DNA from 3 places in the Bacillus sp. 41-22 genome. Region 3 is predicted to be linked to each of the others. Evidence: riboswitches for the same ligand, from Rfam matches in the RefSeq annotation. Region 3 holds a riboswitch; each other region holds the start of a gene.

Region 1 (10,482 bases), 1.2 Mb from region 3:
ATGCCAATCATATATAGCCAATTTTGCTGAAATATCGAGCACTCTATCAAATGAGTCTGTTTCAGCCATTAGATCAATGATAGGTTTTGCAGGTAAACCAGGTATGGATGTACTTCCTATATGTATTACTTTGCTAATACCGAGAGGAGTAAGCAGTTCATAAAGTTGCTGTTCTTCATATCGGCCTTTATCTTGCCAATCAGGATTTGCATTAACTATCTCTACTGACTCATTCGCCCATACAGGCCAATCGTTCGGATTATCTTTTTTATCCACCCGACGCATCCCCTTTCACGAACTTTTTGTTATATAAAAGATTTTAAATTCCTTTAAATACAACTACCGGATCATCAAAATTACTATTCTGAAATATAACATTTGCACATTCTTTCGCATTATGCTCATCTATATACATCTTACAAGCCGCATGATATCTGTTTATAAACATTTTCTCTGCTTCTTCATAACTTCCAAAAGCCTCAGTCTCGCGCTCTGCACCACGTTTTCTCGCAATCTCAAAATCTGTATCTATGAAAATTTTATAGTCAAATAGATACTCAATTTCTTTTTTCAATAAAAATGTTCCATCTACTATTAGCACCATAGTTTGCGGCGCCACTAGCGGCGTATTATGTACAGGCATGTCCGTTATTAAGTTATGAGAAATCGTTTCATACTGTAAATTCCCGTTAGGTCCTAAAGGTTTTAATAGCCTTTCTTTGAAAGCTGTATAATCGTGTGCATCTTCATAATACCCTCTTGCAGACTCTTTTCCTTGTGCATAACGAATCACTCTCGGGTTATGAAAATCGTCAATGCTGGTGCGTATTACTTGCACTCCCCGATTTTTCATTTCCTCTGCCAGTTCGTTTGCAAATGTTGTCTTTCCTGAAGCTGTAATACCACTCACTCCAACTCTTGTTGGATGAGTTAAATTTAAATTTAAAATATGATCAGCAATTTCTTTCATGTATTGTTTTCGGAGCATGACATTCCCTCCTGTATATTGTTTACATAATATAATTGCAGTAAATTAAATTCATCGCTATTTGTTGGTAAATCGATATATTTAAAAAAATCGTTGATATATTTTAAGTTATGATAGATATATTTTTATTGATTTATATTTTCCTTATTTCCCTTTAAACCCTCGATATAAAGCAGTCCGTAACTCCTGCTTGTATTCCTCAATTTCTGGCATATCCAACTCTTCAGCTAATCGGATGGCTAGTTCAATATCATATGGTACACGTACGAGTTGAATGGAAAAGCTTGCTGCTTCTTTTTCATTGTATGTTCCTTCAAAAATTAAATAGGAAGCTTGTGTAATTTCAAGTGGATTACCTACACTACCAGCATTACATAACGTTTTCCCTCTAAAATTTTGCACATACGCCTGATGAACGTCACCGTAACAAACGACATCTGGTTTTCTTTCCCCTTCTATATTCTCTGTGAGCTCACTATTTTCGAACATACTAATACGCTCTTCTCTTGTTGCATGTGGTTGAATTCTTTCATACAAACTTCTCGGTGAAGCGTGGAACATACGAATCAGTTTCCCACTCATATAAAACTCGATTGAAAATGGTAAGCTTCTTAAATACTCATTTTGTTCTTCTGACAATTGTTTTTGATGCCATTTTAACGCTTCAAATTCAGTCGGTTTTGTAATGAAATCATCCCAGTTTCCCATTACGGTTCCTTCACATTCTTTACGAACGATTTCAATTACTTCGCTAGAATGCGGACCTTTTCCTACTAAATCTCCAAGACAAATAATACGTTCGATTCCTCTTAATTTAATATCTTTCAGTACTGATTCTAATGCCGGAATATTACCATGTATATCTGAAATTACCGCAATTTTATCCAAATGAATCCCTCCGTTATTTATTGTTTATTATATCCTCATGTTGTGATTGATACCATTTTGGAATATAAGATGAAAAATGATTATGATCTTCTATAATTCGGTTCAATCTTTCTTTCATATCCTCTACTAAATGTGGTGTAGTTCGGTTTGTCCATACGATATCCGCTGGGAATGTCATCGCTGCATATAATGAATACAGTTTCCAAAAGTGGATTGACGGATCGCCTCCGCAATAACCGTGAACTTGTCCAACCGCAAATGGTTTGCTTATTCTTGTAGTAAAAATCGCTACGTTATAAAAATCGTGTATTGGATCGCCAAAATCATATCCACTAAAATCGATAACGATAAATTCATTATTATGAATCATACTATTTGCTGGGTGGTAATCATCGTGTAAAAATGTGATAGGCCGATTTTTCAATAAGTCTTTATGATTTTCTACAAAGGTTAATACTGGCTTCAAATCCAGAAAATTCACCTCATAATCTGCTAATGCCTCTATGTACCTTTCATACTTATTCCACCTAAATATTTCCCATTTATTACTTGCACTTTCTCTTTCTATCGAGTGAATTCTCTTTAATATTTCCCCTGCTTTTCTTCCTGCATTATACTGTTCTTCCACCGATAGCTTGCTTAAGCTCTCTTGACCATTTACACCTTGGGTCCATTCAAATACTTGAACACATTTATTTAATCCCTCAAGTTTTATGAAATGAATTAACTTCGGCGTTGGAATATGTAATAACTCCAATTGTTTCATATACATATATTCTTCTTGTTTTCGTTCATAATTAGAAGAATCACACACTTTTACAAAATAAGTTTCTCGATTCTCTAGGTCAATTTTATACTTCTCTTCATGTGAAAAACCTTTTGTAATAACTGTACATTTTACAATACGTGACCACTCTAGTTTTCTTTCTATCTCTCTTAACATTTCTTCCACAAAACTCACCTCTATTAATATACGAACAAACTACCTAACACTTCATACTCTCGTTTATTTTCCCCTTTAAACTCCACTGCAAATGGATATTCGCCATGATGCTTCAAACGTTCTAGTACTAGCCCTTCTCCAACTGGTTCACAAAACTGCACATGAACATCACCAAACGATACACTTTGACACTCAGCATTCCATTCTTCATTTTGTATGATTGAATTTGCAGTTAGCTCCATTACTTCTTTCCATTTCCGCACTGTTTCTCGAACATTTTTCACCGTATAATGAATCGTTTCAATTTCTTGTACTTTATTTTTATGTTCAGTGATCGTCCCTATTTTACGTAAATCGTTTCTTCTTTCTTCATCCGTTTCATTCCACTGTATAAAGAATGGTAATTTCGGTCCATTCTCTTCTTGCTTTACAAATAACATTTTCCATTCTAAAAGCCGGCCATCTTTTCTCATCCGTTTCCCTTCAAATGGTCCTATCGTATGTAAGCCGTGCTTACTAAATTTAACTGCTAGTTCTTCAATTGCATCTGTTCGAATTGCGATTTGTAGCATCCCTTCTCCATTTTTTAATTTCACCACTGTTTCTTGTACTAATGGATTTTCTGCTTCTTTCGCTTTTTCTTCATGCTGAACTGCTAAAAATTCTATATATGATAAATCAAAATAACATAAACTATTCCAAGTACCCCAAGTCGTATGCTCACCGCCTAATGCAGTATGAAATCCATGCTCCTGCATTTGTTTTGCTGCTTCTTCCGGTGTACAATGCACTGCGTGAACGAGATGATCAAATGCTAACATAGTCTTTCTCCCCTTTCTCTCCATCCTTTTATTGTATATTTTATTTTTCTTTCGTTCAATTCAAAAAACTTTAAAACCCAGTTGATTTATACGATTAATGTGTATTATAATAAAACAAATTTAATTATTGCTGATTGGAAAAACCAAAGGCACTTTTCTCATACGGGAAAAGTGTCTTTTTCATTTATTATTACAGGGGGATTATTTATGCAGAAATTAATTGTCTTTGCTATTATTGGATTTTTCGCTCAATTGATTGATGGCGCACTTGGTATGGCGTACGGGGTAACGTCTACCTCACTATTATTAATGTTTGGTATCGCACCAGCTGTAGCTTCCGCATCAGTTCATTTAGCTGAAGTCGTTACAACCGCCGCTTCTGGTGCATCTCATATCAAATTTGGAAACGTTGATAAATATACAGTTTCCAGACTTACATTACCAGGAGCAATTGGCGCATTTATTGGGGCATGTTTTTTAAGCAATTTACCTGGTGATGTAATTAAACCGTACATTTCCATATTTTTATTTACTTTAGGGGTTTATATTTTATTACGATTCATCATTCAAAAACAAATTGTTTCTTCAAATAAGCGTATGTCTGCTAAACAACTTGTACCACTTGGCTTATTCGCTGGATTCGTCGATTCAACTGGCGGCGGTGGTTGGGGGCCGATTACGACACCTGTTCTTCTTGCAAGAGGAAATGAAGCTAGAAAAGTTATTGGATCTGTAGATACGAGTGAATTTCCTGTTTCACTCGCTGCAACGATTGGCTTTTTCATTTCACTTGGCTGGGAACAAGTAAGCTGGGTTTGGGTATTTGCCCTCATGCTTGGTGGTATTGTTGCCGCACCAATCGCCGCATGGTTAGTACGCATCGTTCCTTCTCATTTACTTGGCGTACTCGTTGGCGGACTTATTATCTTTACGAATATACGTACACTGCTTACTACATTTAAAGTAGATCCAACTATTATTTCACTTTCTTACGTTGCAGTTGGTCTTGTCGTTATTATATCTATTTTTATTGCTGTTCGTAATCATTCCAATCGTTCTAACGTATCGACAGCCGGCTATCCGAAAGATCAAAAACAAATGCTACCATAATTAATAATAATACCGCCCGATTTACTTCGAGCGGTATTTTTTATTTTTCTATTTTCCAATTGACCATCGTTTCAGTACTATTTACTCTTTTCATATGTAATTTCTCTAAGACACGAATAGAGCTATAATTATCAAGGAGTGTCTCCGCTATAATCGTTTCCACTTCCCCTGTTTGAAAAGCCCATTTCATTAATTCACTAACTGCTTCTGTTGCATACCCTTTATTCCAATATTTCTCAATAAATCCGTAACCAATTTCTACCGTATGTTGCTCATTCGGTTTCCCTTTAAATCCTATATCACCTAGAACAACATCATCCTCTTTCCGAATAACATACCACGGTCCCCACGGTAATGAAGCCGCATCTCGTTTCATATTTTCTATATGTCCTACAATATGCGGACCACTATTGTATCCTTGATTATCCGCAATTTGAATCCATTCTTCTGTACACGGTACTATATATAATCTTTCCGTTTCTAATTTCATAATGATATCCCCTTTTCAATTAAACAATACCTCAATTTTATCAGAAATAAAAAGAATATTCATTCTATTTATCGAATTTATACTTATTCTTTGAAACGAATTTAAGGAATAATCCCCTTCTGATAGTTATGTCGAATTATATTTTCTGAATTTTCTTTTAATTTTAAAGGGTTTTTCAATATTTTTTGCGAAACATTTGTATAACAATTTTTTCTTTGCTTATTGCTACATAATAGTAGGTTCGGGTGGAGTTTTGCAAGCGTTTCCTATACAATAACCGATATTTTTTGACTTTTCCTAACAAAATTCCTTGCAATATATTCAGAAAGTCATTACAATTGCCATATATTAAATATCTTAGCAATATATAAATCCTCATCAATCCGATGAGGTAGAGGTTGCGACTTTTAAAAGTAAAATGGACGAGACACAGCGAATGTCACTGACTCCGTTTGAAAGGAAAAGTTGCCGAAGTTTATATTTCTTCTCTGGAAATATGAGCTGGGGCTGTTTCCGAAAGGAACAGAACTGTCACGTTTACAAAATTACCGTGTAAACGTGGTGTGCTATCTTAACGGAAGGGTATGATGGGGTGGTTATTTGTGAAACGTTCCGCCTAATTCCTTTGGCGGTTTTTTGTATTTTTCTCCCCCGCTCCTTCCTAACCTACAAGAAAAGGAGTGTTGAACATGAATAGCGCAACAAATCAATCTACCTCTAAAACGCAAACTACACAAGGACAAGGTGAATTAAAACGCGGATTAAAATCTCGTCACCTTACGATGATTTCTCTCGGTGGTACAATCGGTACCGGATTATTTCTTGCCAGTGGTGGTGTTATCCATTCAGCTGGTCCTGGCGGTGCATTAGTCGCATATGCCGCAATTGGAATTATGGTTTATTTTTTAATGACAAGCTTAGCAGAACTCGCGGCTTACATGCCTGTTACTGGATCTTTTAGTACTTATGCAACAAAATTTGTTGATCCATCACTTGGTTTTGCACTTGGATGGAACTATTGGTATAACTGGGCGATTACGATTGCAGCTGAACTAGCGGCCGTAACATTAATTATGAAATTTTGGTTCCCAGATACCCCTTCTCTTATTTGGAGTGGACTTTGTTTAGCTATTATTTTTCTCTTAAACTATTTATCTGTTAAAGGTTTTGGTGAATCTGAATATTGGTTCGCACTTATTAAAGTAGTTACTATTATTATCTTTTTAATTGTCGGTTTTATGATGATTTTTGGAATTATGGGCGGCGAATCTGTTGGCTTTAAAAACTTCACTGTTGCAGATGCACCATTTAATGGCGGCATCATGGCAATTATCGGTGTATTTATGGCTGCTGGTTTCTCATTCCAAGGAACTGAATTATTAGGAGTAGCTGCTGGTGAAACTGCTGATCCAGAACGCAATATTCCGAAAGCAATTCGTTCTATCTTTTGGCGCATTTTATTATTCTATATTTTAGCAATTCTCGTTATCGGTTTATTAATTCCTTATACGACTGAAAGCCTTGCAGCAAGTGATGTTACAGTAAGTCCATTTACACTTGTATTTGAAAAAGCGGGCGTTGCCTTCGCTGCTTCTGTTATGAACGCTGTTATTTTAACTGCAGTACTTTCTGCTGGTAACTCTGGAATGTATGCATCAACTCGTATGCTTTGGGATTTAGCTCGCCAAGGAAAAGCACCAAAGTTCTTAGGGAAATTAGATAGCCGCGGTGTACCTGTTAACGCATTAATCGCAACATCAGTAGTTGGTAGCGTCGCTTTCATCGCTTCTTTATTCGGTGACGGTGTTGTATACATTTGGTTATTAAATGCTTCTGGGATGTCAGGATTTATTGCTTGGGTAGGGATTGCTATTAGTCATTACCGTTTCCGTAAAGCCTATATTGCACAAGGGAAAGATTTGAAAGATTTACCATATCAAGCGAAATGGTTCCCGTTCGGTCCAATCTTTGCATTTACACTTTGTGTTATTGTTATTTTAGGTCAAAACTACGGAGCATTTACAGGAGCATCTATCGACTGGAACGGTGTACTCGTTTCTTACATCGGTTTACCACTCTTCTTAGTACTATGGTTAGGTTATAAATTTACTAAGAAAACGAAAGTCATTCCACTTGATAAATGTGAACTGAAATAAAGTAAAACGAGCAAACAAAATTGTTTGCTCGTTTTTTTAATGCAATGCTTCTCCCTTCCCTATTTCTCCTGTTTTTGCAATAATAGAGGAAATATAAATAAAGGTTGGGATTACATGAACATTCGTATTACTGATGAAGCAAAAGCAGCTATACATAGACTAGTACGTGAAGACAAAAAGATCATTCGCATTAGAGGAACTATGACAAACTCTTGCAGTATTTTCGTTGATGTCGATTTAATTTGGGATACATATAATGCGGATGATGTTGTATATGAAGATGCGGAGCTTATCGTACAAATGGATTCATTCACGACAGATTACACTGGTGATACGGTGAAACTTGATTATAAGACGACAGGTTTTAGTATTACGACTCCTAGTGAGACTTTGGTGTATGGATTGTCGATTAAAAAATAAACATTGTTTTTATCCGACCAATGGGGTGAAAAAATGGGCAAATATGTTCCGTTAAAATTTTTATTTAACAAAGAATTAGCAGAAAAAATGGCTGATTCTATTTGTAAACACGATCCTAATTTCTCTAAAAGAAACTTTGTATCTACCGTAACATATAAAGTTGAAAATTTAGAGTTAAAGCAACGTATAGAAGTAATAGCAGATGAATTACACAATGCATTACAAAAAGATTTTAATGAAGCAATACATATATTACTGAAAACATTAGGACCAGAAAATACAACAGAAGTCGGCACATTTACAAAGGGTTATATGTATATGCCTATCGCAAAATACGTTGAAAAATATGGGCTTAACGATTTTGACTCCTCATTCAACGCAATGTATGAAATAACAAAAAGAAATACTGCTGAATATGCCATTCGTCCTTATCTTGAAAAATACCATGAAGAAACCTTGGACATATTGCAGCAATGGTTACGTGATGAAAACAGCCACATTAGAAGATTAGCTTCAGAAGGTACTAGGCCAAGACTTCCTTGGGCAAAAAAAATAGGAGCTTTGAAAGGTGACTTCAGAAATAATTTAAAGCTTCTTGAGCCATTAATGAATGACCCTTCTAATTATGTTCAAAAATCTGTAGCCAATCACATTAATGATATTACGAAAGAAGATAAAGAACTCGTTTTTCGATGGTTGCGAGAATTACTCGATAAAAACCATCCTGTTAATCCTTGGATTATGAAACATGGATTAAGAACGGTGATAAAAAATGGCACTTTACCAAAAGATTTTTGTTTTTAAGTATTTGTAAAGAAAGCAACAATCTATATGAAAACAGCTAATAATAAAAACGTTTATACTTCATTTGGAAGTATAAACGTTTTTTCTCTTTTAAACATTAACCCTGCCTTAAAATCTTATGAAACATTTCCGGTTTATGTTGATCAAAAGCATCTATTAATTCTTTTCCAAATATCGTTATACTCTCCTCCCACGGATGCCCTAAATACCCCCACTTAAAGTCCTTCTGAATAAAGAAATAGTAATCTCCAGTTGGAAAAATCGGGATTGTCCACTCATCAAATTCATTTCTATCGAACTTTAAATGTGAATTTACCCAGTAACATTCATGTTGCCAATCAAGTGCCATTATATATTCATTCGATACTGTATTCTCTTTAAAAACTAGTAATGCTTTTTCTTCCAGATCGTCATATACATTTAAATCTACCGATTCTCCAAAGTAATGAGAAATATCATATGTTATAAAAGGACTTGGCACCTTAAATGATGGGAATATAGACATACTTGGTGAAAACTCAAAATCACTATATACCCTATCCCATATTCGGTCGTACTCTTTGTCTGTAAACTCAATCCAATTCTTCATTAAATATCTACCTTCCCTTTATAGTTCAAAGGATTTTCACTCGATTATCCCGAATATATAAATAATTATTCTCGCAAGGAGCGAATTTGTATGAATCTATTCGAACACGAAACGTAAAACCTCTTCATCTTTACAAGAGGTCCTCCATTTCTCTGTTCTTACTATATCATTCATTAACGAAATAGGAGGACATATTATGAAACGTGATCCATTATTTTCAGCACTATTAGAAAGTGCAAAGACTAACTTTAGCGGCTGGGATTTTTCTTTCATTTCAGAAACTGGCCGTATGAATAGCGAGCCCCTATCATGGTCATACGGTAGCACTGCTTTCCAGCTTATGCAACGTGCAAAATCAATGCTAGATATGGGGACTGGTGGCGGAGAGTTTTTATCTATGTTACAACCGTTCCCGTCAACTATTTATGCGACTGAGGGCTATGCTCCGAATGTCCCAATTGCACGAAAGAAATTAGAACCTTTAGGAGTTATAGTCGTAGAAGTGACTGATGATACTGCTTTACCATTTCAAGATGGTCAGTTTGATTTAATTGTGAATCAACATGAATCCTATTCTGCTTCTGAAGTGAAAAGAAGTCTTTCCACCAATGGAACATTTCTTACACAACAAGTCGGTGGTCTTGATTGTGCGGAACTGAATGAGCAGTTTGGCACACCGCTGAATAGCGAATTTTCAAGTTGGTCACTCGAAACGGCATGTAGTGAATTGAGAAAAAGCGGATTTACAATTTTAGAAGCGAAGGAAGAGTTCCCTCTTCAGCGTTTTTATGATGTCGGTTCTGTTGTCTATTACTTGCAAGCAATTCCGTGGCAAATTCCTGAATTTACAGTAGACAGCTATACCGAGGAATTGTATCGCATACATGAAATCATCTTGCAAAAAGGATATTTCGATGTGAAGCAACACCGCTTTATTATTAAAGCAAATTATGAAGAGTAAAATTTGAATTAGCATTCCCTACAAAAAAAGCCAAGTCCCAATAAAGGACTTGGCTTTTTCTTATTATTTTAACGCATCTTATCCTATTGAGAAATGAGATGTTTTTCATATCGTTTTTTCGTATCATCTTCTGTCAAAAGTGTAGTTGTGTAATCAATAATATTCCGGTTATCATATGTGAATGTATGCTCTAAATTGTTTTCTTCTTTTAATACTCTTGGTAAATATCTTTGCAAATTGCTAACTACACCTCTATTATCACCATCTAATATCCAATCAATTGACTTCCATTCTAATATACCTTCATCTGTG
Region 2 (10,482 bases), 900 kb from region 3:
TATAGCATTTATAAAGAAAAAGGTAAAACAATACCTACTTATTTATAAGTTTTTCAGCCGGTGAAATATATTAACTTCTAAGCGGACAATCCGATCAAAAAAGAACTTGCGAAAATCGCAAGTTCTTCTAAAAATTAAGCACTCTGGTTTCCTTCCATTTGCGTTTTATACATATCGTAATAACGCCCGCGCTTTTTCATTAATTCATCATGGGAACCTTTTTCCAAAATCGTTCCTCTATCAAGCACAATAATTTGATCAGCGCTCTTAATTGTTGAAAGACGATGAGCGATAATAAACGTCGTTCGTCCTTTCTTCACAACTTCTAGTGCTTGTTGAATCATCGCTTCTGTTTCTGTATCAATACTGGAAGTCGCTTCATCTAAAATTAAAATAGCAGGATCAAAAGCAAGTGCCCTAGCAAACGATATAAGCTGACGTTCTCCGGTTGAAAGTGTACTTCCTTTCTCCGTAATTTTTTCATCTATATTGTTCGCAAACCTTTCCGCACCAACATCACGTAACGCCTTCACGATGCGATCTTTTGAAATTTTTTCATTTTCTAAGCTTACATTGGATGCCACTGTCCCGCTAAATAAAAACGGATCTTGCAATACAATTCCCATATGTTCACGTGTTGCTTGTTTCGGCATCTCTGTTACATCATGACCATCAATCGTAAGCTTCCCTTTTTGAAATTCATAAAACTGAAAGAGCACATTCATAATGGAACTTTTTCCTGATCCAGTATGACCGACAAGTGCCACTGTCTCCCCTTGTTTCGCTTCAAAAGAAATATTTTTTAATACTTCATCTTTTCCATTGTAAGAAAACGAAACATTATCGAATTTCACATTTCCGGTTAAGCGAGGCATACGTTCTTCTTCTACTGCCTCTCCCTTTTCCTCTAGCAATTCAAAGACGCGCTCTGATGCAACACGCGATTGCTCTAAGTTAGCAAGTTGGTTCACCATGTTCGTAATTGGCGAGAACAATCTCGTTAAATAATCGACGAAAGCATACAGTATCCCTAGAGAAAGGAGGCCAGAAGCACTTAATGAAGCACCACCGAAATACCAAATTACACCTGTAAAAGCGATGTTTCTTAATACAGACACTAAATTATGCGAAGTTGCTGCATTTAAATTTAAAATTTTATTTTGATATTTAAAATAATCACCATTTAACTCTTCAAATTCCTTCTTCGTTTCATGTTCTTGACGAAATGCTTGAATAATTGGCATCCCTTGAATTGATTCATTCACTGTTCCGTTAATATCCGATAAACGCGAACGCATTTTATGATTGTATACAGACGCATACTTTCTATACATAATCGCCCAAACAATTAAAATTGGGATGATGAGTAAGCATAGTGCCGCCAGTTTTACATCAAGTAAAAATAGCGCAGCGAAAATCCCGATAATATAGATGATACTAGAGACGAATGTCGCAAGCACTGTTACATATAAATCACGAATCGCTTCTGTATCATTCGTTACACGCGAAACAATTTTCCCTGCTGGTAAATGGTCAAAATAACGAATTGGCAACGTTTGAATATGAGAAAAGACGTCTTCCCTCATAATTTGAATAATTTTGTTTGCCGCCTTCTGTAAGAAGAACTGCTTTCCGTATGCAAATAATGATACGACTACTAATAAAGCGAAATATCCACCGCCAAGTAGTAATAACCTATTTATTTCTGGTTTATAAAACGCAAATACTTCTTCTTTCGTTAAGGCTTTCGATTTATACACTTGCACTGCCTTACCACTTTGTACTGTAAGCACATCACCCTTAACAGAACGAGTTCCTTCAAGCGTTATTTTATTCGGTACAAAATAGTACTGAAAACCAACTTGAATCACTCGGACTTCTTTCCCTTTTTGCTCACCTTGTTCAAAGCGATCACTTCGCTTATAAAAGGCGCCATTATATGAAACAGCATCCTCACTCTTTTCTGTTTCATACCAGGGTCTCTCTATTCCAACGATATGCTCATCGATCATCGTTTTTGCGACGAAAGGACCCGCGAGTTCTGCAATAACGAAAACAAATAGCATCGCCATCGCTGCAAAAATCGGCCCTTTTACTTTCATCGCGTATTGAAACAATCGTTTTGAAACACTCATATTTTCACCCCACTATCCGTACTTTCACTTTCACCTTGTTGTCTTTCGAACTGCTCTGCATACCAGCCCCCATTTCGAACGAGCGCTTCATGCGAGCCTTCTTCAATAACCTCACCGTTATCCATAACGAGAATCCAATCAGCATGCTGCACTGCTGACAAACGATGCGTTGTTATAATCGTCGTCTTCCCGCTTCTTTCTGTTCGTATGTTTTCAATAATTGCCGCTTCAGTACGAGCATCAACAGCTGATAAAGAATCGTCCAAAATTAAAATTTCCGGATTTTGAATAACAGCCCTCGCAATCGAAATCCTTTGCTTTTGCCCACCTGATAAAGAAACACCTTTCTCTCCAACGAGCGTTTCTAAACCTTCCGGTAAAAACTCTAAATCCTTTTTAAACGCAGCTATTTCAATCGCTTTTTCAAGTTCTTCTTCAGTCGCTTCTCTATTTCCGAATAAAATATTTTCCTTCGCTGTTTTTGAGAACAAAATGTGTTCCTGAGGTACATACCCAATCCAGCCAAGTACGTTATCATTCGTAATTTTATCTAGCTTCACATCAGAAACCGCAATATCCCCTTCCCCAAGTGGATATTGACGAAGAAGCTGACGAACGAGCGTCGTTTTCCCGCTTCCTGTTTTCCCAACAACTCCAAGTGTCTCTCCTTGTTTTAATGAGAATGAAACATTTTTTAAATTTGTTTCAATTGATGAAGGATATGAAAAAGTAACATTATCAAATTGAATGTAATCTGGCTCTTGTACAACCTTTGGATCTTTCGGATTCTTTACATCCGGTTCATAAGCTAACGTTTCATTTACACGGTCGAGCGACGCATTTCCTCTTTGCATAACATTAATCAATTCACCAATTGCAAACATCGGCCAAATCATCATCCCTAAATAGACGTTAAAAGAAACGAGCTCACCAAGTGTCACCTTTGATTGGAATACGAGATATGCACCGTACACTAAACCAATTAAATAACTAAGACCGACGAGCATTTTTACAGTTGGCTGGAATAATGCATCGATTCTTGCTACTCTCATATTTTTCTCGTATACGTCATCTCCTAAATGATGAAACCTTTCTTGATCAGCGTTCTCCTGTACATACGCACGAATAACGCGTACACCCGCAATTGATTCAAGTACTTTATCGTTCATATCCCCGAACGCATCTTGCGCGACTGTAAATCTTTCATGCAACTTCTTTCCGTATCTATTCATCGCATATGCCATAATCGGAAGCGGTATAAGCGCAGCAAATGTTAACTGCCAACTAATTGAGAAGCCCATCATACAAACGATTGTAAGCATATATAGACTAGAATCAACGAGCGTTAATATACCAAAACCAGCTGTCATCGAGATTGCTTTTAAATCATTTGTCGCTCTCGCCATTAAATCGCCAGTACGATTTTTTTGATAAAACGTCGGTGTCATCTTAAGTAAATGCCCCATAAATTTTGAACGCATCGTTTTCTCGAGTACGAACGCACCGCCAAATAGTTGGTGCTGCCAAATGAAAGTAAGTACATACCCACCAATCGTTACCCCAAGTAAAATAAGAATATATTGCATAATCGCCTCATTCGTTAAGGCTCCCGTTTTAATATTATCAATTGTAATCCCTAACACTTTCGGTGGAATTACCTCTATCACGTTTACAATTAAAAGTACCCCAATTGCAATACTATACCTTTTCCAATGCTCTCTAAAAAACCAGCTTAACTTTAGTAATACTGAAAACAATATAACCTCTCCTTTCTCTTTCTCGTTTGATTCACATTTCTTTATCCGCTATCCAAACCCATCACATTTACATTTCGTAAGCCATACAATTTCATCACATTTTTCCACCTTCCAAATTCTGATTTTTTATAGTAACCACGCAAACAAGGAAAATAAAGTGAAACTTTAATCAGTGGGGGTTTTGTTCATTCCCCACTGATTATTAGCCCGCAAATAGCGGGATAAACAAAAAAAAGCATACCGCCGCTTGACGATATGCAAAGAATGCATAAAAGCGTACGTTACGATATACGCAACGTACGCTTCTCATAAGACGCAAAGGTCCTATATATCCGCACGGGTTGCGTAATGATATGAATGTTTTCCGCCATTTAACAGAGCTAAGCCCATTACATTTACGATTACAATCATTACGCACACCCCCTTCATTTATTTTCCATTTATAATCTTACAACTTTATTGAGTATTCTGTCAATTGTTTTTTTCGCTTTAGAATAAAATAATCTTTTATCACAAAAAATGAAAGTGATGCATTCTACTTATAATTCAGTTTGAAATAAGGGAATCTTCTGTAAGAAAGGGCATACAAAACAAAAAAATAATAAGAAATCGTTTTCACAAACATTTCATTTGAAAAATATTATCAAACCACCTACAATCACCTTATACTCACTCTTACAAGTTGCTATTTTAGGAGGACTAATCATGACAACTAGCAATACGTACAAATTTTATTTAAACGGAGAATGGAGAGAAAGCTCTTCAGGTCAAACAATCGACATTCCATCTCCATACTTACACGAAGTAATTGGGCAAGTACAAGCAATTACTCAAGGAGAAGTAGATGAAGCAATTGCATCTGCAAAAGAAGCTCAAAAATCATGGGCTGAAGCTTCTCTACAAGATCGCGCAAAATATTTATATAAATGGGCTGATGAGCTCGTAAATATGCAAGATGAAATTGCCGATATCATTATGAAAGAAGTCGGTAAAGGATATAAAGATGCGAAAAAAGAAGTTGTTCGTACAGCTGACTTCATTCGTTACACTATTGAAGAAGCTCTTCATATGCACGGAGAAAGCATGATGGGCGATAGCTTCCCTGGCGGAACGAAATCTAAACTTGCGATTATCCAACGCGCACCACTTGGTGTTGTATTAGCAATCGCACCATTTAACTACCCAGTAAACTTATCTGCTGCAAAACTTGCACCAGCATTAATTATGGGTAACGCTGTTATTTTCAAACCAGCAACTCAAGGTGCAATTAGTGGTATTAAAATGGTTGAAGCACTTCATAAAGCTGGCCTTCCAAAAGGACTTGTAAACGTAGCTACAGGACGCGGTTCTGTAATTGGTGACTACTTAGTAGAACACGAAGGTATCAATATGGTATCGTTCACAGGTGGTACAAACACAGGTAAACATTTAGCGAAAAAAGCTGCAATGATTCCCCTTGTATTAGAACTTGGTGGTAAAGACCCTGGTATCGTTCGTGAAGATGCTGACTTACAAGATGCTGCAAACCATATCGTAAGCGGTGCATTCTCTTACTCTGGTCAACGTTGTACAGCTATTAAACGTGTACTTGTACACGAAAACGTAGCGGACGAGCTTGTTGGATTATTAAAAGCGCAAGTAGCTAAATTATCAGTTGGATCTCCAGAACAAGACAGCACAATCGTCCCATTAATCGACGACAAATCTGCTGACTTCGTTCAAGGCTTAGTTGATGATGCTGTAGAAAAAGGTGCAACAATCGTTATCGGTAACAAACGTGAGCGTAACTTAATTTACCCAACATTAATCGACCACGTAACAGAAGAAATGAAAGTTGCTTGGGAAGAGCCATTCGGCCCAATCCTTCCAATCATCCGTGTTTCTTCAGATGAGCAAGCAATTGAGATTGCTAACAAATCAGAGTTCGGTCTACAAGCAAGTGTCTTCACAAAAGACATTAACAAAGCATTTGCAATTGCTAACAAAATCGACACTGGTTCTGTTCAAATTAACGGACGCACAGAGCGCGGTCCTGACCACTTCCCATTCATCGGTATAAAAGGTTCAGGTATGGGCGCACAAGGTATTCATAAGAGCCTTGAGTCTATGACACGTGAAAAAGTAACTGTATTAAACTTAGTTTAATCTTATATGTAGCAGCTGATCTAATATTTAGGTCAGCTGCTTTTTAGTTAAAACCCTCCAGGACCTAATAACGAATTCTTCTCTATAATCTGATTATTACTATATCCATTGACGTATAAAAATACATTTGTTACTCTTAAACATGTTAATTTAATACATAAATCCTCATTCGTATCTCGGTGAGGTAGAGGTTGCAGTCATTAAGAGTATCATTTCAGGAGATGTAGTGGCATTGATGAAGAAATGAGAAAGGAATGATTGCCGAAGTAAGTCGTGTCCACCATACACGCTTGCTGGGTCTGCATTTAATAAGTGCAGAACTGTCACAAACGTTTCGTTTGTGGAGAGCTATCGAGAGGTATGTCGTGGGTTTCTTATAAGATAGAAAGCATGTAGCGGCAGATTACGTGCTTTTTTTGTTTTGTTTGGACCTTCTCTTCCTTATCAGGAAGACATACATATCTCCTCGCTTGACTTGGTTATACTAACTTTGGAGGTATTTTCTATGCAACAAAAAAAATGGGGCTTTTGGGTATTAACAGCTTTCGTTGTCGGTAACATGGTTGGCGCTGGTATTTTCATGGTGCCAAGTACGTTAGCACAAACAGCAAGCCCACTCGGTGTCACTTTAGCTTGGTTAACAACAGGGTTTGGTGTTTTAATGCTAGCTCTTGTTTTCGGTAATTTAGCAATTCGTCGTCCTGATTTAACGACAGGACCACAAAGTCATGCATATGCTTTATTCTCAACACCAAAAAGAAAGAAAATGGCTGGTTTCAGCATGGTATGGGGATATTGGGTTGCAAACTGGGCAAGTAACGTTGCCATTATTACATCTTTCGCGGGATATTTATCGCTCTTCTTCCCAATTATGAAAGATACACGACTACTATTTTCAATTGGCTCTTTCAATATAGAAGTTGGAAAACTAATTACATTTACTATTTGTTCTGTCTTACTTTGGGGAACACATTTAATTTTAACAAACGGTGTAAGCGGAGCTGGGAAGCTAAACTTCTTAGCAACAACAACGAAAGTGACTGGATTCCTTCTATTCATCGTCGTTACGTTATTTGCGTTCGAAGCTTCAAAGTTTGGACAATGGTACACACCAATGATCGATAAAGAAGGCGTATCACACGGTCTACTTTCACAAGTAAACTTAGCTGCTCTTACAACACTTTGGGCATTTATCGGGATTGAATCAGCCGTTCTTTTATCAAACCGAGCTACCTCTCCAAAAACGGTAAAACGCGCAACTGTTGCAGGATTACTTATCACAGTTGCAATTTACTTAGGAATTACAATTTTAACAATGGGTGTACTTCACGTTGATAAATTACAAGCTTCTGAACGTCCATTAGCAGATGCATTAAACGCTGCAATGGGTCATGGCGGCGGGAAACTTATGGCATTACTTGCTCTTACTTCCCTATTCGGTTCAATATTAGGCTGGATTTTATTAAGCTCAGAAGTACCTTATCAAGCAGCAAAAGAAGGTTTCTTCCCTTCCTTCTTCGCAAAAACGAATAAAAAAGGAAGTCCAATTCATTCACTACGATTAACAAACATTATGTCGCAAGTGTTCTTATTCTCAACATTATCAGGAACAATTGCGGAAGCTTATACATTCGTTATTACCGTATCAACACTGGCCTACCTCATTCCATATCTCGTTTCACCAATCTTCCAGTTAAAACTAGTCGCAACTGGTGAAACATATAAGAATGAAATGGGTTCAAGAATTATGGATGGTGTAGTTGCAGTTATCGCACTTTGCTATGCACTATGGGTTATTAAAACCGGCGCATCCGATATAAAAACATTTCTTCTCGGAATTGGTTTATTCGGAATTGGCTTTGCCTTCTATCCATTAATGAATCGTGATCAGAAAAAAAATAAAGAAAAGAAAAACGAGCAAGTTGCGTAACGCAATTTGCTCGTTTTTTACTTTATAAAACATATATAATAGAAAAAAGAGGTGAAAAACATGTCAATCGAATCACTATGGAGCTCTCGCTTTCAACAACATATTCAAAATGCCATCACATACTTTGCACGTATGATTAACGGTTTACTATATAGCTTCATCTTCGTCTCATGTGTAGGTGCATATTATTACGCTAAGTTTCTTAAAACGGATCCTTCTAAAGGAATATCTTTATTACTCATCACGATCGTACTTACACTCATTATAACGAGATGCCAAGTTCGCACATTTATTCAAAAACCGGACGCTGTCTATTTACTTGCATTAGAAGAGAAATTAACATCTTATTTTAAAAAATCTCTTCTATATAATTACATCATTCAGCTTTTCCCGCTTATATTTACGTTCCTTGTTATCGTACCGCTTGCCATGCAATCATTACAACTAACCGTACCTTTCTTATGTACAATCTTTATAATTTTAATGATTCTAAAGGGCTGGAACATATACATACATTGGATGTGGCGTGATAGTTATGAAAAAAGCATATGGTTTATCATTCGCATTGCTTGTAACGCCCTGATCATTTACATGCTGTTTTATACTGCAAATGTGATCGTGTTAGGCGGACTACTCTTACTTCTTGCTTTCCTGCTTCTATACACGAAGAAACAACCTACAAAACGAATACCGTGGGATTACATAATCGAACAAGAAGAAAAAATGGACGTTCGTTTCTATCAATTTGCTAGCATTTTCACCGATGTTCCGCAACTGAATAAGCAAGTAAATAAAAGAAAATGGCTTACAAATTGGATTGAACCTTTATTACATAAAAAACGAGCAACTTTCTTCTATTTACATACACTAGCATTTTTACGCGGTAATGATTATTTCGGTATATATATTCGCTTAGGGTTGATCGGTGCTTTCGCTCTATATTTTATTCCGAATATATATGTAAAAGGTGCTATCGCTTATATCGTCCTATATATGATTTCTATGCAGCTCCGTTCCCTGTGGAAATATTTTTCAGGAAATATTATTGTAGCATTATATCCAATTGATACTGAAGAACGAATGAGTCAATTTCTTAGCTTAATTTTCATATTGCTAAGTATTCAACTCATTGTATTTTCAAGTGTTATACTCATTGCCACAGGGCAATTTTCACATAGTCTTATCATTATGATTATCGGGTTAATCTGGATCAAATTTATTATTGTACCAAAAACGAAGCAACGCGTTTCTTCGTTTTAACGAAAAGAATTATCTTAAAAGCCAAGGAGAAAATAAATTATCTCCTTGGCTTTTTTATTTTTCTTCCTCAAACAAGAATCATTGAAACAACCGATATTTTATGATTTTTACATACAAAAACGATAATACATGTTTACGTCCTAATAAAAAGGGTAGTTATTAAATTAACAGGGCAAAGGAACTGGAGGGAATGAAAAAATATGAATTAAAGTTTCACTTTATAAAAGGCGTTGCTCAAGGACGATTCTGGAACCGATTATATAATATAAGGAGCTGATTGCAATGAGTAAAAAAATTGCTATTTTAATAACGGATTATTTCGAGGACACAGAATACACAGAGCCAGTAGAAGCTTTTAATCAAAAGGGATACGAATTAACAACTATTGAAATGGAAAAAGGTAAAACGGTACACGGTAAACAAGGAAAAAGTGAAGTCGTAATTGATAAAAGTATTGATGATGTTTCTCCAGAGAACTTTGATGCCCTCTTTATACCAGGCGGATTTTCCCCAGATATACTTCGTGCAGATGAACGTTTTGTTCGCTTTAGCAAAGCATTTATGGATGCGAAAAAACCTGTTTTTGCTATTTGTCACGGCCCCCAATTACTCATCACTGCACAAGCACTTGAAGGACGCGATGTGACTGGATATAAATCCATTGAGGTCGATTTGAAAAATGCCGGTGGAAATTTTCATGATAAAGAAGTGGTTGTATGCCAACATCAGCTAGTAACAAGTAGACAACCGGAGGACATCCCAGTGTTTATTGAAGAATCATTGCGTATATTAGGGTAGTTATTAGAGGTTAACCTTTTTATTTGTAAAAAACAAAATTAACACCATATGAAACATTTCTTCATCTTTAATGATTTTTTGAGACAGCCTCTTTTCTCGTCCCAAAATTTCTAATCACTTTTCATAGGCAGTTCTCATATAGTGAAAATGACTATACAATTCCTATCCATAAGTTAAATAATGATTTTACACATATAAATAAAAAAGATAGGAGCTCTATTATGAACAACAATCCGCCTGCAACGCCCCAAAACAACTCAGAAGAAAATAGCCGTGACATTAAATTGCAAACATTACGGGTCATCGGACTCATCGTCCTTATTAGTGGTTATATTCTCGTCGCTCTCTCAGAAGTAGGTGAGCTGAAAACCTTATTAACAAACCCTAACGCCAATCCTGATTTAGCTGAAGTTGATCCGTTTTAAAAATTATATAAAAAGCGAGTCCCAGTATAACT
Region 3 (10,482 bases):
ACTCTTAATTGGATTGTTAAACGGGAATGGAACTTGATAGTAAGATCCTACAGTTTGAACAGTAGCTTTCGCATCTTTTGCATAATCTTTATATGGAATTGTTTCGCCTAATGCCTCTACATTTAATGTATTAGGGTTTTTCGGTAATCGTTTTACATTTTGATAATCTTTGTTATTGAAAGGCTTAATACGCTCCATAATATTAGCAATTTTGCCAGCCCATTCTTTATCAGTTGAATACATTACATTCATCGCAGGTAATGTGTAACCTTTGAAATACTTAGCACCTTGTTCTAAGTAATTCTTTCTCACATAATCAGCATTGTATGAAATACTTAATCCATAAGATGGTAAATATTTTGCATGTGCGAATGGGTCCCAATCATACGCTCGTAGTCCAAATAAATTATGTTTGCGATATGCAATTTCTGATTTCCCGTATCCAGACTCTAAGATTGCATGTGCTGCTAAATATAAAGAGTTCACGCCATACTCGTTTTGCGCTTTAATAAAGTCTTGTCCAACTCCAACAAGCGGACTATCGGGATGATATCTTTTAATATAATTATCAATCTCTTGAGCTGTTACATTAGAAGGTAATGTTACATCTAAATCGATATATGATGCCATGGCATTAAATAAAAATTGTGCATATTCTTCACGTGTTAAAACACTAGTTGGATTAAATGCACCTGCTCCATTACCTGCAGCAACGCCGTTAGACTCTAATGCACTAATCGCATCATTTGCCCAATGATCTTTCGGAACATCATTAAATGTATGCTTAGCTTTTACTTTTAGTTTAAAGGCTTTCTGTAAAATTACAGCCATTTCAGCACGAGTTAAAGATTCTTTCGGTCTAAATGTTCCTTTACCATCACCTACGAAAATCCCCATATCTGTTAAAGTTAAAATTTCATTTTGGAACATTGTCGTTCCTTCGCTAATATCAGAGTATGGATTTTTATATTCGCTTTTCGCTTCTGGTTTTAATGCACGATATATTAATGCGGCTACTTGCTCACGATTTACAACATCCCCGAATCCAAACTTACCATTATCATATCCTGCAATAATTTCTTTTGATGTTAAATTAGTAATTGCTTTATACGACCAATGATCTTTCGGAACGTCTGGAAATTCCTTTTCAGCTGCAAATGAAGTTGCCGGAGCCATCACTACTTGAAGTGCGACTGTCACTGCTAACACATTAGAAATAACTTTTTTCATATTTTTTTAACACGTTATGTATATGCTTGTCCCGTGTTAACTTGCCTCCCTTTTCAATAAAATTTTCCCTATTAAACTAACAAACTCTTAATTAGTCAACAGTAAAAGTATACGTGATACAAATAAACTAATCTACCATTATTTTATTTATAATCAGCATAATACGATATATCTTTTTATTTTGATACAAAATTATATAAGCTCATATAAAAAGTCCATCATCTCTATATAGATGATGGACTTAACAATTAATATTTTTTATTTAGCTAAACGATATTTTGAAACATCGAAACCTTTCCACTCATAATAATCTAAAATCCCAGCATAAACTGCCTCTGCAGCAATTTGTCTTCCTGATTCAGTAGCTAATTTGCCATTATCTATATTATTATCAATAAAGGCAAGCTCTGTTAAAACTGCTGGTACTGTATTTTTATTTACTACATAAAACGAATGATCATCTTTTATATCTCTATCTCTTGTATGTAGTGCCTCTACTACTCGCTTTTGAATTTTTTTCGCTAATACTTCGCTATCCTTTTCAATCTGTGTCTCTTCTCCACGCTTGGATTTTTTATAATAATATGTTTCCGTTCCATAACCATCATGATTTTGAGAAGAGTTTGCATGAATGCTTACAAATATATCTGCATTGTTCTCTTGACCAAATTTCACTCGATTCACAAGAGACTCATTCTTGTTACTTCCTGGATTTCCGTTCTCTTCACGTGTTAACAAAGCTTTTAAAGGTGTATTTTTTTCTAACAATTGCTGTAATCTTAAAGATATATCAAATACAATTTCACTTTCCTCTACACCTTGCCCTGGATTCCCTGGATCAAATCCTCCATGACCAGGATCAATAATAACTACCTTTTCTACTAAAGGGTTACCTATTTTAAGAGAATCTGCCTTTTTAATAAATTGAGCTGCCTCTGCTTTAGTTAGAATTTTTTCAGGCTCCCATTTATCACCAGTACCAACAGAAATCCCTAATTCAACTAGGATGTTAGCTTTTGCTTTCCCCCAGCTTTTTTCTAAATCACTGAATTTAGTTGCTGGAGTACCATTTACTTTAGAATCTAATTTGTAAGCTTCTACAATAAGAGAGGCCATTGAAACCCGGTCAATTTTCCCAGTTGGATCAAATACGCCTGGGCCTTTCCCTTTAACAACACCAGCTTTTTCTACAGCTGCGATGTATGGGGTATACCATCCGTTTTGAGAGTCACTGAAAGATGGTTTAGCATCTTTATCGAATGGTAAGTTTAAGATTTTAGCCATCATTGTAGCTGCTTCTGCACGAGTGATCTCTTTTCCAGGCTCGAACATTCCTTTCTCGTTACCTGTAACTGCGCCTTTTTCTGCTAAGTAGTTAATAGAATCTTCTGCCCAGTGCCCTGCTTGGACATCTGGAAACGTTTTTATTTGTGCGAAACTACTAGATGAATAAGATAATATACTAGCTGCGATTACTGCTGCTGCGATTATTCTATTTTTCATAGAATATATTCCCCTCTCAAGTACAATGTTTTTATATAACAGACTAATTATAATTCTGAAAATTAGTAATAGTCAATTGCATTTTGTATAATTTTGTCTTATTATTGTATTTTTTGGAACAAATAACTATAGTTAAACTATAAGAGACTCATTTCATCCCGCATTAACGGGCAGTAAGACCCCCACCTCAAAATTCAGCGAAAGCAAAGAAGTTAGGTGGGTGATCAACTGCCCGTAAAAGCCCGATTGGTGAGGGCTAATAATCAGTGGGAGATGAAGAACCCCCCACTGATTAAAGTTTCACTTTATAAGAGGAGAGATTCGTATGAGCACGAATTGGAAAAGCGTCGAACACCGCATTTATACAATGTGTATGATTCAACATAATAACGAAGTATTACTAATACAACGGCCGGATCATCTAGGCTTCCCTGGTTACATCGCTCCTGGCGGTAAAGTAGATTTTCCAGAAAGTATCGTTCAAGCTGCTAAACGAGAAGTAAAAGAAGAAACTGGATTACTTGTTTCAAATTTAACTTTTAAGGGATTAGATGAATACGTAAATCCGAAAGAAAATGTTCGATATATGGTATTTAACTATTGGACAGATTCATTTGAAGGTGAACTCCTTTTGAATCCTCCTGAAGGCGAATTATTATGGGTGCCAATTGATACAGCACTCAATCTTCCTATGCAAGATTGGTTTAAAGAGAGATTCCCATTATTTTTTGAAAAAGGTACGTTTGAAATTCAGCGTGTTTGGGACCAAGACTTGGATAAACAAGTTGCTATGACAATTACCCATACGTAAAAAAGCTTGGAATCTCTCCAAGCCTTTCTTACTTTCCCTCTATTTTCTTAATCTCATAATCAATTTCTAAAAAATTAACTCCAAATATCCACATTCTATGATTAGCTTCTAATATTTGATCCTTTCTCTCTTTAATAATAAAAGTCTCTGCTAATGGTAAGCGTATTGTAAAGAAGCGGGTATGTAAGTATATCCCTTCATCTCCCTTACGACGCTCTCTTAGCTTACTTGTAATCATTAACTGGTTCGTATCATTGTACAACTTCAAAATACCAGTCATATTCGAATATGGTAAAGGCAATGCGATATTCATATATGTCTCGTTCTTGTATGCATGCTTTGAATAGAGGGCTACAAAAACAGACTCTCCTGCTTCATTTTTTCTTAGCCAAGCCCTTACATTCTCTCTTCCATCCTTCTCATCTATTATCCCAATGATAGAGCCATGCATCGTTTCCCACTTGCCGCCCATTCCTAAATGTATTTGTCCTACACGCTTACTCATTTTCTCATAACAAAATGCAACCGGGCGGAACCAACGAGTCCATTTAATATGCGATTGTAACTCATACTCTTTTGTATTTTCATAAAAACGAATAATACTTAAAGGAATCTTCGTCATGTCAAATGCCTCACTATGAAAATCATTCATTTTATCAACTAAACCTTTGTATTCCTTGCTATCTATTAAATTTCTGTTATGTAAAAATGCTTCACCAACTGTCGCATTTCCTCTTAACCTGCTCATTGTTTTCCCGTAATATTTATAATTCGGAGTACTCTTTTCAATCATCCAACCAAGAAAAGCTGGTAACGCTACTCCAATTCCATTTACAACACCGTGAATCCAGACCATTTGTGCAATTGTAATCGTCATTACTTGTTTGAAATTTCCGTATGAATATATGAGTGAAAACATTATTGTTACCATAAGTGTACTGGATGAAAGAGTAAGGAGAATCTTTGCACTTATAGCATTGAATTTCGTTCTCCATACGTAAATCCCATATCCATAAATGGCACATAAATATATGAACACTGCAAAAAATTCAAATACCCTCGAATACGTAATTCCTATTGCAACTGTCATTGGAGAAATGACGATGATAAACATAATAGAGTCATATAACTTACTTCCCCGTTCTCTTTTTCTTCCAAGTAAACCAGCTGATAACGGCAATAAAAATGCCGAATAATGAAAGTGTGCCGCTGTAAGTAAAACAATGTCAGAACTAAAGTGCATAATTGAAACCTTTGCTACTGAAGCAAAAAACCAAAAACCACCTAAAAACAAATAAATAAACGCACTATCGATAGCCGTCTCTTCTATCGGTTTCCATCCTCTTTCTAACAATCTACTTACACCAAATAACGCAACGATTCCTGTATATGCAAACCAAAGTAGCGCAAAGAAATAGTGATTTGTTACGAAAGCTAGCATTGCACTGATTGCTGCGATTGGATATAAAAACGATACAAATTTATAAAATAATACATACGATCCATTTCTTTTTTTCTTGTCAATAATACAAAAAGACATCGGTATAAATAACAAAATAGATAATAAAATAATTGCTTCAACTGGGTTTACATTTGACCACTCATATATTAGAAAAATAATATAGCAATCAAGCCCAAATAGTATATTTTTCATAACGTTTATTCCCTTTCCACAAATGTTCCCTTATATGAAAATAACGAACCAATTAACGGATTACGTACTTGTACATGAATTCGAAAACATTGCAGTGCATCATCATAACTTTCAACAATTTTTGCCTCTCCGTATAAAAATCTAGGTAACGGTATTTTTCTTCCAAACATAAAAAACCATTGTTTCTTTGAAGAAATATGCATCCCGCCTTTTTCATCAATATAAAAATTCAATGTAGAAACGAGTAAATGTGGCTCACCAAAATAATCTACAATTTCATTATTCTCTTCATCCAACTGCATAACAGCGTTAAAATATCTTTTCTTATTATGAAAATAAAAAGTACGATTCCACCGTACAAACTCATTTCCATGTTCATCTCGCTCAGCGGTATTATGTATCACAAACGGAACTTTTTGCCCTCGCTCAGAGAAAAACATTCGAAACTTCGATGTAATTTTTAATATTAATTTAACGAAAAAAGATCCTCCATAAATTTCATCCATTTCCCCTTCCCCAATAAAGCTATTTTCCTTTGTTATCGCATATCGTTCCTGCAATTTTGGATGAAGCTTTTTATAAGAATCCCCTAATAATCTTTCATAAATATTAACCATATACTTATCCCTTTCTCGTCCTCTTGCAATTTTTTGCGCTTGGCAAATTAGTGCTATTTATATAACCGACAATCGATAACCCTATTAGAAGAAAATTTAATGTAATCGGATTAAACGGTTGCGTAAAACTAGCGATATTCGTCGATCCTGCCGCTAATGTTAAAACTATCAACAATATAATATGCAATATAAATAGTTTTCGCTTTTGAAGTGGCAATAGCCACATAACACCCCATATTATTTCTAAAAATCCAACTATTTTAAGTATAAAAATACTACTTTCATTCGATCCGATTAGTGCAGAAAGCATCTTTACTTCTTCTGAATGAGTAAACATCAATTTCGGTACAATCCCTTGATATAACCATACGAAAGCAAATAAAAAGCAAACTAGCCAATACGTCATCGTTCTTCTAATTAGCAACTTAGGATGAAGTCCCTTTTCTAACCATAATTTTAAAGCATCAAAACTCCATGCTGTCGCCCAACCTAATAGTGGACGAAAAACATATAAATCTATCACATTTCCTATACGACCAAATCTCGTATCATAATCATATTGCGTTTCAAAATGAATATGTTCTTCATTCGGTGTATACTTCCAATAACCACGCCCTATTTGTATAAGTGATAATTGATTGTCTGTCCAAAATTTTAAAGAGGAAATGCGTTCTCCAGTTTCTTTTCTTATTTCACCTATCGATTCCCCTTCTCCGGCTATTTCAAGTCCAAATCCGATCTTTGTTTTATATAAAAACTTCTGTGGTTCTCCCTCTTTTTTTTCTAAATACGAAATCTCAGTAAAACGAGCATCCCACTCTGTATGTATATCAGGCTCTTGTGTATATGCCCATAGTTTCTCCATTGTTGTGTTCATTTCTGTGGCTACATAAATAGGCTTTTTCTTCCCCATCCTTCCACCTCCCATGCGCTATATTTTCAATGTACATGCAATGAATCGATTTTGCTACATTTTTCACAAACTAATTTAATAAAAAGATAGAATTTCAAAAAAATACAAAAAACACTTGATTCCCTGAAAAATTTAAATTATTATAAAACAAATGTTACCAACAACTTCATAAATCATACACTCTCGCCTAAAACGTGAGATAGAGGTTGCAACGCTTATAAGTATTCTAAAGGAGACACAGAGATGTCTATGATTTTAGAGGAAAGGAAGTGTTGCCGAAATTGATAAATTTCTCTGCATTTATCAATTGGGGCTGTTTTCGAATAGAAACAGAACTGTCATATGTACAGACGTGTACGTATGAAGAGCTATCTACAAAAAAGAGATATCATTTTTATGATATTCCTTTTTTGGCGGTTTTTTTATTAGCTCCGTTTTCTGTTTCCCTTTTCCTGTAACAGCACCATCCTCACTTATTTGAGATGGTGTTTTTTGTTTTTCTCTCTGGTAACTACAGGAATATTGGGATTTGTATATGTCCTAACCTATTCTTAAAAATGGACGAAAGAAGGAATTCGTAATGGAAACGATTGTACAAAAATTTGGCGGTACTTCTGTCGGAAGCGTCGAACGCATTCAACATGTAGCAAATTTAATTATTGAAGAATATGAACGAGGACATAGTATTGTCTCTGTCGTTTCAGCAATGGGAAAAAGTACGGATAAACTTGTAGCACTTGCTAACGCTATTACTGAAAATCCAAGTAAACGTGAAATGGATATGCTCCTATCTACAGGAGAACAAGTAACTATTTCATTATTAACAATAGCACTACAAACAAAAGGTTATAACGCGATTTCATTAACAGGATGGCAAGCTGGTATTACGACAGAATCTGTACATAGTAGTGCACGGATTACTGACATTAACACCACTCGTATTCAGTCTCACCTTACTGAAGGCACGATTGTTATAGTAGCTGGTTTCCAAGGAATAAGTGAAGAAAATGAAATTACCACACTTGGTCGTGGTGGCTCCGATACGACTGCTGTCGCATTAGCTGCTGCATTAAAAGCAAAAAAATGTGATATTTATACGGATGTGACCGGCGTATATACGACTGATCCACGAGTTGTACAAGATGCTTATAAATTAGATGAAATTTCTTATGACGAAATGTTAGAGCTTGCCAACCTCGGTGCTGGCGTATTACACCCACGCGCTGTTGAATTTGCTAAAAATCATAATGTAATTTTAGAAGTTCGCTCAAGTATGGAACAAGAAAACGGAACAATTGTAAGGGGAGAATGTAACATGGAACAACAATCAATCGTTAAAGGTATTGCATTTGAGGATAATATTACACGTGTCACAATTAAAGGATTAGAACAAGGTGCACTTTCAACAGTTTTCTCTACATTAGCAGCAGCACATATTAATGTAGATATTATTATTCAAAGTATTACAAATGAAGGAACTGTTCACCTCTCCTTCTCAATCCATTCTAATGATTTAAGAGAAACATTAGAAGTATTGGAACAAAATCAAGAAGCACTTCACTATGAATCTGTAGAACATGAAAATCATTTAGCAAAAGTATCAATTGTAGGATCTGGTATGGTATCTAACCCAGGAGTTGCTGCGAATATGTTCACTACTTTAAAAGAAGAAGATATTCATATTAAAATGGTAAGTACATCAGAAATTAAAGTATCTGTCGTTATTGACCGTCTTCATTTAGTAACGGGTGTTGAAGCACTTCATCAATCATTTATGGCGAAAATTGAACCTTTAGTGCAAATGATTTAATTTCCACCAGTAAAACTTACAACAAATTATACGAATCTATTTCCTTCCTATATAAATAGAAATAGGGTGGGAATATTTTGCGGGGAAGTCGAAGTTCTTTTATCAAATAGCAACTACAGTATCAAATTCTTGAAACTACTTGAAATGATAGTATTCACGAAATAAAGTTCGCGTATATTTCAATAGTAGAAAGTTTACGAAGTGTTTTTTGTTAATAAGTTGTTATATGACATACCCGAAAACACCTTGTCACATTTTCCTACACTGTGACAAGGTGTTTTTTGTTTAGAAGAGATTCTAGTATAATTATGAGGATAATTAGATAATAAATTTATACATATAAGGAGATAAAGACAATGACAAAAAACAAATTACTAAGAATGGACAATATCAGCATCGTTGTAGAATCTCTTGATAACGCAATCTCTTTCTTCGAGGAGATTGGCTTGAATCTCGAAGGGCGAGCTACTGTTGAAGGTGAATGGGCTGGTCGCGTAACTGGACTCGGTTCTCAGTGCGTAGAGATTGCTATGATGGTTACGCCAGATGGTCACAGCCGAATTGAACTTTCGCGATTTCTCACCCCACCTACTATAGCAGATCACCGGACAGCTCCTGTAAACGCCCTCGGTTATCTGCGCGTCATGTTCACCGTCGAGGACATTGACGAAATGGTATCCAGACTTACTAAGCATGGTGCTCAGCTCGTTGGAGAAGTAGTTCAGTATGAGAACTCGTATCGACTCTGCTACATTCGTGGAACCGAAGGAATTCTAATCGGTTTGGCGGAAGAAATCGGTAACAAATAATTAAGTAATTTTTTATAAAAAATTATTGGCTTTGCCAAACAGAATTTCATTATCAATTAAACCATATTTTTAACCACGTCCTAACTTTAGAACGTGGTTATGCTTGTTTGAGCTTTTAAAAATGTATTTTCATTTTACACATAGATTTCAAGACTCTATCCAAATCGTTCTTTAACATATTATCAACATCCCAAAATCATTATAAAATAATTTAATTATTCATTTTATCCTTTCCTAGGAAATATAACTGACTCTTCTCATTTTATATCTTATCGCTCTTTCCCATGAAAAAACGCTCTATATTCATTCAAAATAACTTTCTTCACATCCGAGTAAAATACCATCATGAATAGTGCAACTCCTAATACAACCACCTGTATTTTTTCGTAATCAATGAATGCAATTATAATTAGCAAACCAAATCCAATGTCAACTACCCCCACTGAGTTGAAACGTTTCAGTGGGGGCTTGAGTTAGAACGCTAGGTCTTCTCGTCTATCGCTAGATAGTTTGACGCTCTAGAATTCATGCCACCTTACAGTAACACCCCAAGTATCTTTTTGGTTGGTACTAGAAACGAACAATCGTTTCCCCACTTGCACCACCCTTTCGAAAAAGAGCAATTCTTCCTTGTGGAAGAAGCCACCACTCAGATGACTCCGGCGTGTGCTACAAGCCCCGACAAGTCGAGTACACATGGATGGTTGACGCACCCACTAAGCTATGCACGAAGCAACAGCCTTACGTTTTTGCACTTCTAATAGAATCGGCGTTTTCACTTTGAGATTGTCATCCAATTCTACAACTCTCGATTTTTCCAATGTATTCAATGCACCATTAATATCAGCATGAATACATTTCCCTGCTTTACTTTGGTACAGACCACGAGTGATCCGTTTGCCACTAAAGCGATAATGCGTCCTATCATCCTTATCCCAAACTGGAACCCTATCTTTATCAAGAAAACTAGCTTTTGAAGTATAGCTTTCTTCTTGTTTTAAAAATCGGATGCCTTCTTTTATACATTTATTCTCAATTGCTGCAATCAGTTTATGAAATGGGATTTGAACAAATTTTTGATTATTCTTTTTTCCCATATCAGATTTTTGTTTCCAACCAGCGTTATACCCTACGA

Evidence for each region. A riboswitch is a leader RNA that binds a small molecule or an ion and turns the genes downstream of it on or off. The one in region 3 is predicted to bind lysine.
Region 1: it holds a riboswitch for lysine, as region 3 does, so the genes downstream of both, LCF45_RS14910 (amino acid permease) here and LCF45_RS08975 (aspartate kinase) in region 3, are expected to answer to the same signal.
Region 2: it holds a riboswitch for lysine, as region 3 does, so the genes downstream of both, LCF45_RS04355 (amino acid permease) here and LCF45_RS08975 (aspartate kinase) in region 3, are expected to answer to the same signal.

The regions. Positions count from the first base shown of each region.
Region 1 covers NZ_CP084035.1:2,904,218-2,914,699, forward strand. The annotation lists gene LCF45_RS14875 (GrpB family protein) at 1-276, opposite strand, end outside; gene LCF45_RS14880 (AAA family ATPase) at 320-988, opposite strand; gene LCF45_RS14885 (metallophosphoesterase family protein) at 1,133-1,876, opposite strand; gene LCF45_RS14890 (aminoglycoside phosphotransferase family protein) at 1,890-2,828, opposite strand; gene LCF45_RS14895 (VOC family protein) at 2,843-3,640, opposite strand; gene LCF45_RS14900 (sulfite exporter TauE/SafE family protein) at 3,848-4,750, shown strand; gene LCF45_RS14905 (GNAT family N-acetyltransferase) at 4,791-5,240, opposite strand; lysine riboswitch at 5,625-5,817, shown strand; gene LCF45_RS14910 (amino acid permease) at 5,930-7,396, shown strand; gene LCF45_RS14915 (iron-sulfur cluster biosynthesis family protein) at 7,511-7,816, shown strand; gene LCF45_RS14920 (DNA alkylation repair protein) at 7,850-8,620, shown strand; gene LCF45_RS14925 (DUF2716 domain-containing protein) at 8,718-9,209, opposite strand; gene LCF45_RS14930 (class I SAM-dependent methyltransferase) at 9,406-10,170, shown strand; gene LCF45_RS14935 (NUDIX hydrolase) at 10,254-10,482, opposite strand, start outside.
Region 2 covers NZ_CP084035.1:844,034-854,515, reverse strand. The annotation lists gene LCF45_RS04370 (ABC transporter ATP-binding protein) at 135-2,135, opposite strand; gene LCF45_RS04365 (ABC transporter ATP-binding protein) at 2,132-3,892, opposite strand; gene gapN (NADP-dependent glyceraldehyde-3-phosphate dehydrogenase) at 4,598-6,037, shown strand; lysine riboswitch at 6,215-6,396, shown strand; gene LCF45_RS04355 (amino acid permease) at 6,543-7,967, shown strand; gene LCF45_RS04350 (ABC transporter permease) at 8,028-9,227, shown strand; gene LCF45_RS04345 (type 1 glutamine amidotransferase domain-containing protein) at 9,510-10,025, shown strand; gene LCF45_RS04340 (hypothetical protein) at 10,247-10,450, shown strand.
Region 3 covers NZ_CP084035.1:1,741,401-1,751,882, reverse strand. The annotation lists gene LCF45_RS09005 (S-layer homology domain-containing protein) at 1-1,230, opposite strand, end outside; gene LCF45_RS09000 (N-acetylmuramoyl-L-alanine amidase) at 1,489-2,733, opposite strand; gene LCF45_RS08995 (8-oxo-dGTP diphosphatase) at 3,059-3,544, shown strand; gene LCF45_RS08990 (YndJ family protein) at 3,573-5,198, opposite strand; gene LCF45_RS08985 (DUF4166 domain-containing protein) at 5,204-5,815, opposite strand; gene LCF45_RS08980 (DoxX-like family protein) at 5,820-6,728, opposite strand; lysine riboswitch at 6,921-7,107, shown strand; gene LCF45_RS08975 (aspartate kinase) at 7,309-8,538, shown strand; gene LCF45_RS08970 (VOC family protein) at 8,895-9,347, shown strand; gene LCF45_RS08965 (RNA-guided endonuclease TnpB family protein) at 10,064-10,482, opposite strand, start outside.